2 regions of the Klebsiella sp. NPDC088457 genome follow, and region 1 is predicted to be linked to the other one. Evidence: predicted binding sites of a transcription regulator. Region 1 holds the regulator's gene; the other holds the start of a gene.

The links. Region 1 encodes PurR, which represses purine synthesis genes. Its sites were predicted from a motif close to CANGCAAACGTTTGCNTG; they were not measured.
Region 2: pyrD (quinone-dependent dihydroorotate dehydrogenase) is a predicted target of PurR. The motif match lies at 1,703-1,720, and genes of this name have one in related genera.

Annotation. Positions count from the first base shown of each region.
Region 1 is NZ_JBJDNH010000003.1:7,090-10,505, reverse strand. It holds gene punC (purine nucleoside transporter PunC) at 1-192, opposite strand, end outside; gene punR (DNA-binding transcriptional activator PunR) at 301-1,212, shown strand; gene purR (HTH-type transcriptional repressor PurR) at 1,231-2,256, opposite strand; gene ACI2JR_RS03130 (cytochrome bd-I oxidase subunit CydH) at 2,552-2,641, shown strand; gene ACI2JR_RS03125 (MFS transporter) at 2,805-3,416, shown strand, end outside.
Region 2 is NZ_JBJDNH010000008.1:135,614-139,029, reverse strand. It holds gene ssuD (FMNH2-dependent alkanesulfonate monooxygenase) at 1-36, opposite strand, end outside; partial or broken gene ACI2JR_RS07480 (sulfonate ABC transporter substrate-binding protein) at 1-995, opposite strand, end outside; gene ssuE (NADPH-dependent FMN reductase) at 988-1,563, opposite strand; gene pyrD (quinone-dependent dihydroorotate dehydrogenase) at 1,816-2,826, shown strand; gene zapC (cell division protein ZapC) at 2,993-3,416, shown strand, end outside.

The DNA of each region.
Region 1 (3,416 bases):
CGGCCCCCAGAACAGCTGGCCGTGGGCGAAGCCGGCGAGGAATAAGCTCAAGCTGGCGCTCACCGATGCCGCTGAGGTATTCAGATCTTGTTGAATAGCTGAAAAAGCCGGCAGGTACATATCGGTGGCGAGGAAACCCAGCACGCTGAGTCCCGCCAGCCACACTAAAAATCCTTTCCCAGGTTGTTGCATAACATTCTCTTATAGATGCGGTCTGATGCCGCAGAGTGTAGGGAGTGCATAATGGCTTGTGAAACGCTAATATTTGCTACATGCATTCAAAAATTTTGCAGGCAGAATATGTGGTCCGAATACTCACTCGAAGTCGTTGATGCTGTTGCCCGCAACGGTAGCTTTAGCGCAGCGGCGCAGGAGCTGCATCGCGTACCTTCAGCAGTCAGCTACACCGTACGCCAGCTCGAAGAGTGGCTGAAGGTTCCCCTTTTCGAACGTCGCCATCGCGATGTTGAACTCACCCCGGCCGGGATCTGGTTTTTACAGGAAGGGCGTTCTGTTATCAAAAAAATGCAGATCACCCGCCAGCAGTGTCAGCAGATTGCCAACGGCTGGCGCGGGCAGCTGTCGATCGCCGTCGATGACATTGTTAAACCGGCGCGTATGCGGCAGATGATCGTCGATTTTTATCGCCACTTTCCCGATGTCGAACTGATTGTTTTTCAGGAGGTGTTTAACGGCGTCTGGGACGCGCTGGCCGACGGACGCGTGGAACTGGCGATTGGTGCGACCCGCTCGATTCCGGTGGGCGGGCGCTACGCCTTTCGCGATATGGGGATGCTAAGCTGGCACTGCGTGGTGGCGAGCCATCATCCGCTGGCGCAGATGACGGGCCCGTTGAGCGATGATATGTTGCGCAACTGGCCGTCGCTGGTGAGGGAAGATACCTCCCGCTCGTTGCCGAAACGCACAACCTGGCTACTGGACAATCAGAAAAGGGTGGTGGTACCCGACTGGGAATCGTCGGCGACCTGCCTGTCGGCGGGACTCTGCGTCGGGATGGTGCCGACGCACTTTGCCCGTCCGTGGATCGACCGCGGCGAATGGACCGCGCTGGCGCTGGAAAATCCGTTCCCGGACGCGGCGTGCTGCCTGACCTGGCAGCAAAGCGATACTTCGCCGGCGCTCGCGTGGCTGCTGGATTATCTGGGCGACAGTGAAACGTTGAACCGCGAGTGGCTGCGGGCGCCGGAGTAACCGGCGCCGTGGGGAAGGTTAGCGGCGGTAGTCGACGAACGGGCCGTCAACGACCGAGCGGCGTTCCACCAGACGCGGGTGAACCTCGATCGACTGCGACTCTTCGCGCTTGTTGACGATACGATCCATCAGCATGTTGAAGGCGGCTTCGCCGAGAGAATCTTTCGGCTGATGAATGGTGGTCAATGCCGGGCTGAAATAGCGGGCGTTGCGCACGTTATCATACCCGATCAGCGAAATATCCTGCGGCACGCGCAGGCCCATTTCGTCCGCCGCGCAGATGGCGCCCATCGCCATGATGTCGCCGCCGCAGAATACCGCCGTCGGACGGTGCTGCTGGCTGAGGATCTGCTGCATCGCCCGGTAGCCGGATTCCGGTTCGAAATCTCCCTGAACAATCCAGCTTTCCGGAACGGAAATCTGCGCTTCTTTCATGGCTTGCATAAAGCCGGCCAGCCGTCCGGCACCGGTATTACGCTCCAGCGGGCCGGGGATCACGCCAATTTCACGGTGGCCGCGTTCGACCAGGTAGCGGCCAGCCATATAGCCGCCCTCGAAGGCGTTATCGATGACCGAATCGGTAAAGTCGGCCTTCGCTTCACCCCAGTCCATCACCACCATCGGAATGTGGCGGTACTCTTCCAGCATGCTCAATACCGATTCCGGGTATTCCGAGCACATCACCAGCAGGCCGTCGACGCGCTTTTGCGCCATCATCGACAGGTAGGCCTGCTGCTTTTCAAGATCGTTCCACGCATTGCCCAGAATCAGGGTATAGCCTTTCTGGAAGCAGCTTTTCTCTACGGCTTCGATAATCTCAGCGAAATAGGCCGCTTCGCTGCTGGTGGCCAGCAGGCCGATAGATTTGGTGTGATTAACCTTCAGACTGCGCGCAACCGCACTGGGGGAGTAGTGCAGCTCTTTGATCGCCGCCCAGACCGCGTTGCGGGTTTCTTCAGCAACGAAGCGGGTTTTGTTAATCACATGTGAAACTGTTGTAGTGGAAACGTTTGCGCGCTTCGCTACATCTTTAATTGTTGCCATTACTTCTCACTCCAGACCTTGACCTGATCGTCTGATTATCGGTACGTAAACGTTTGCCTATACACACCCTGAGTACAATGTTCAACATTGCATCACGTCGGGAAAACGACACAGAACGACAGGAAGGGGTCAATGGCCGATACGCTTTCAAATTAGCGTGGGATTTTGTCCGATCTTGCGGCAAAGGGGAAGAGCAAAAATGTGCATCACCCTAAATCTCAGAAGATTTTTACGCTATATTGTGCAAAAATGAGCAAGCTCACTTTTCATGTGGGGATAACAGGGGGAAAAATTGATGGATACAGATTTGAAGTTTTCGCTGACCACAACGATTATTGTTCTGGGTCTCATTGTTGCCGCCGGGCTGACGGCGGTACTGCACTGATTTTGCCGGGGGAGAGCGCTCTTTCCCCCAACGTCCCGCCATTATTATCAATTTTGCAAAAATCTTTTGCCATTCCGTTTACTTTTGTTTTTCTGTGATTGATGTCATGCTTTTGACTTCTGATGAGATGCCGTCGCTGAGGACGGTCTGCTGGAGTCATTGAATGAAAATCAACTTTCCCCTGTTAGCGCTGGCGATCGGCGCGTTTGGTATTGGTACGACGGAGTTTTCCCCGATGGGGCTGCTGCCGGTCATTGCCAAAGGTGTCGACGTCTCTATTCCGGCTGCGGGAATGCTGATCAGCGCGTATGCGATTGGCGTGATGGTCGGCGCGCCGCTGATGACCTTACTGCTCTCCCATCGCGCGCGCAGAAATGCGCTGATTTTCCTGATGGCGATCTTTACTCTCGGCAACGTCCTCTCCTCAATGGCGCCGGATTACACGACCTTGCTGATCTCGCGCATTATCACCAGCCTTAATCACGGCGCTTTCTTTGGCCTGGGGTCGGTGGTTGCGGCGAGCGTAGTGCCAAAACACAAGCAGGCCAGCGCGGTGGCGACGATGTTTATGGGGTTGACCATCGCCAATATTGGCGGCGTTCCGGCGGCAACCTGGCTGGGTGAAACCATCGGCTGGCGGATGTCGTTTCTCGCTACCGCGGGCCTCGGTCTGGTGGCGATGGCCAGCCTGTGGTTCTCTCTGCCAAAAGGCAGCGCCGGCGAGCGGCCGAATGTTAAACAGGAGCTCACCGTGCTGATGCGTCCGCAGGTGCTT
Region 2 (3,416 bases), on a different contig from region 1:
GTGGGTCGGTAAAAACCAGAACATATTCAGACTCATGATTTCGCTCCTTGTGCGGTTGCGGGATGCCAGATGCGGTCGCGGATATCGACTTTTTTTGGTACCAGCTTGTTCTCGTAAAACAGGTCGGCGGTTTGCTGCTGGCGGGCTGCCGTTTCGGCGCTGACCGGCGTAATGATGGTGGGCGGGCGATGGTCCAGATAGCTGGCGATCACCGCTTCAGGCAGGCCCATGATTTTTGCCAGCAGGGCAATGCTTTGCGGGCGCTGGCTCTGCGTCAGGGCGTCGGCCTGGCTGAAGGTCTCGAGCACGCCGGTAATAAAGGCACCGTTTTTCTCGGCGTAGGGGCGAGAAGCCAGATAGAAAGAGCCGGTTTGTTTCAGGTCGGTGCCATCCTTCAGCACCCGGGCGCGACTTTGCTGCAGGGCCGCGGAATAGTACGGATCCCAGATAGCCCAGGCATCGACATTGCCCTGTTGGAACGCGGCGCGGGCGTCGGCAGGGGCGAGATAGACCGGCTGAATATCGCTGAATGTCAGGCCCGCCTGCTGCAGCGCGCGCAGCAGCAGATTGTGTGAACTGGAGCCTTTCTGGAAGGCCACCTTACGTCCTTTTAACTCAGCCACGTTTTTGATCGGGCTGTTTTCCGCCACCAGAATCACCTCTGCTTTCGGCTTCGGCGGCTCGGCGCCGACGTAGAGCAGATCGGCCCCGGCGGCCTGAGCGAAAATGGGCGGTATATCGCCAGCACTGCCGAGGTCAATACTGCCGACGTTTAATGCCTCGAGCATCTGGGGGCCAGCGGGAAACTCCACCCAGGAAATTTTGGTGTTCGGGTAGCGTTTTTCCAGCAGCTGGTAACTTTTAGCCAGCACCATACTGACGCCCCCTTTTTGGTAGCCGATGCGCAGCGCGTCCGGCGCGGATTCTGCCGCATGGCCCAGGGCGGAGAGCGTCAGCAACCCGCCAAGTGCCAGGGCACGCAGGGGATTAAGCATGTTCCACCCCGCGAATCGTGTTCAGCGCGGGAGCACGGCTGCTCGGACGGTGCAGCGCCTGCCAGAAGGTCTCCAGCGCCAGATCGAGGCGTCCTTGCAGGTTAGGCGTGAACTGCGGCTTGTGCTGATAGTCGGTTACCTGGCTGTCATCGGCAAAGACGCCGTGGAGGATCTCCTGGGCTTTCAGGGCATTGAGCACCGGTTTCAGCGCATAATCTACCGCCAGCATATGTGCGATGGTGCCGCCGGTGGCCAGCGGTAAGACGATTTTACCTTCCAGCGCCCGTTCCGGGAGCAGGTCGAGCAGCGTCTTCAGCGCGCCGGAAAATGAGGCTTTATAGACCGGGGTGGCGATAATCAGCCCATCGGCGCCCGCCAGCTGTTCGTTCAGGGTATGCAGCGCCGGGTTATCGAAACGGGCATAAAGAAGGTCTTCCGGGGCAAAATTCTGCAAATGCCAGTGGCAGACTTCAACATCAGCGGCGGAGAGCGTCTCTCTGGCATATTCCAGAAGCGCGCTGGAACGGGAAGGGTAGCGTGGGCTACCTGCTAGTGTAATGACACGCATTTTCTCTCTCTCCTTATAACCAAATGTTTGCATTTATCTATAATTGATAACATTTGATGGCAGTGTGACAGAGCCGATTTATTTCCCTAAATGATTTTTCCACCCTTGTTTTGTCAGAATTTGCATAACGCGGGCGTGAAAAGTAAACGTTTGCGCTGGATGTGACATTTTTTGTCGCAGGTCAATTCCCTTTCCGTCGTCGATCGAACATAATACGCCCCCGGTTTGCACACCGGGAATCCAGGAGAGTTCATGTACTACCCCTTCGTTCGTAAAGCTCTTTTTCAGCTCGATCCTGAGCGCGCTCATGAAGTAACCTTTCAACAATTACGCCGTGTATCAGGTACGCCGCTGGAAATGCTGGTCCGCCAGAAGGTGCCGTCTAAACCGGTCACCTGTATGGGACTCACGTTTAAGAATCCGCTGGGTCTGGCCGCCGGGCTGGATAAGAATGGCGAGTGTATTGATGCGCTTGGCGCCATGGGCTTTGGGTCAATTGAGATTGGTACCGTGACGCCGCGCCCGCAGCCGGGTAATGATAAGCCAAGGATCTTCCGTCTGGTGGATGCCGAGGGTTTGATCAACCGCATGGGCTTTAATAACCACGGTGTTGATAACCTGGTTGAGAACGTAAAAAAGGCGCATTTTGACGGTATTCTCGGGATTAATATCGGCAAAAATAAAGATACCCCGGTTGAGCAGGGTAAAGATGATTATCTGATTTGTATGGAAAAAGTCTATCCCTACGCCGGTTATATCGCCATTAATATCTCTTCGCCGAATACGCCGGGGCTGCGTACCCTGCAATACGGTGAGGCCCTCGATGATTTACTCTCCGCGATTAAAAATAAGCAACTTGAGCTGCAGCAGAAGCATCAGAAATATGTTCCTGTGGCGGTGAAGATCGCGCCGGATCTTTCTCCTGAGGAATTGATCCAGGTGGCCGATAGTTTAGTCCGGCATAATATTGATGGCGTCATCGCCACCAACACCACTCTGGATCGTTCGCTGGTGCAGGGGATGAAATTCTGTGATGAAACCGGTGGTCTTAGCGGTCGTCCATTGCAATTAAAGAGTACGGAAATTATCCGTATGCTGGCGATGGAATTAAATGGTCGCTTGCCGATTATCGGCGTTGGCGGGATTGACTCGGTGATTGCGGCTCGGGAAAAGATGGCTGCCGGCGCCAGTCTGCTGCAGATTTATTCCGGATTTATTTTTAAAGGCCCCCCGCTGATTAAAGAAATTGTTACCCATATCTAATCTTTTCCCCCTCTGATACCCCCCAGGGCTTTATTTCCGGCCCTGGTTGTTTTATATTCCTTCATTGTTGCTTATTTAGACATTTTAGTCTTTTCTTAATTTTGGAATTATTCTGTTGCAGGATGTCATGGCATTACAGACGGAAGTGAAAGAGGACGGGGGAACAATGCGAATTAAACCTGACGATAACTGGCGTTGGTATTACGATGAAGAGCACGATCGTATGATGCTCGATCTGGCCAATGGTATGTTGTTCCGTTCGCGTTTCGCGCGTCGGATGTTAACGCCTGATGCTTTTTCACCGTCCGGGTTTTGTGTCGACGATGCTGCTCTTTATTTCTCATTTGAAGAAAAATGCCGCGATATAGAATTATCTAAAGAGCAGCGTGCGGAATTAGTCCTTAATGCGCTGGTAGCGATTCGTTTTCTGAAACCGCAGATGCCGAAAAGCTGGCATTTCACCACCCACGCTGAGTGCTGGCAGCCGGGCAGCGGCGATGCCGCCAGCGCCTGGTTGAGCGACACCGGGCAGCAGGTCAATCTGCTGGTGGTGGAGCCGGGTGAAAATGCCGCGCTGTGCCTGCTGGCGC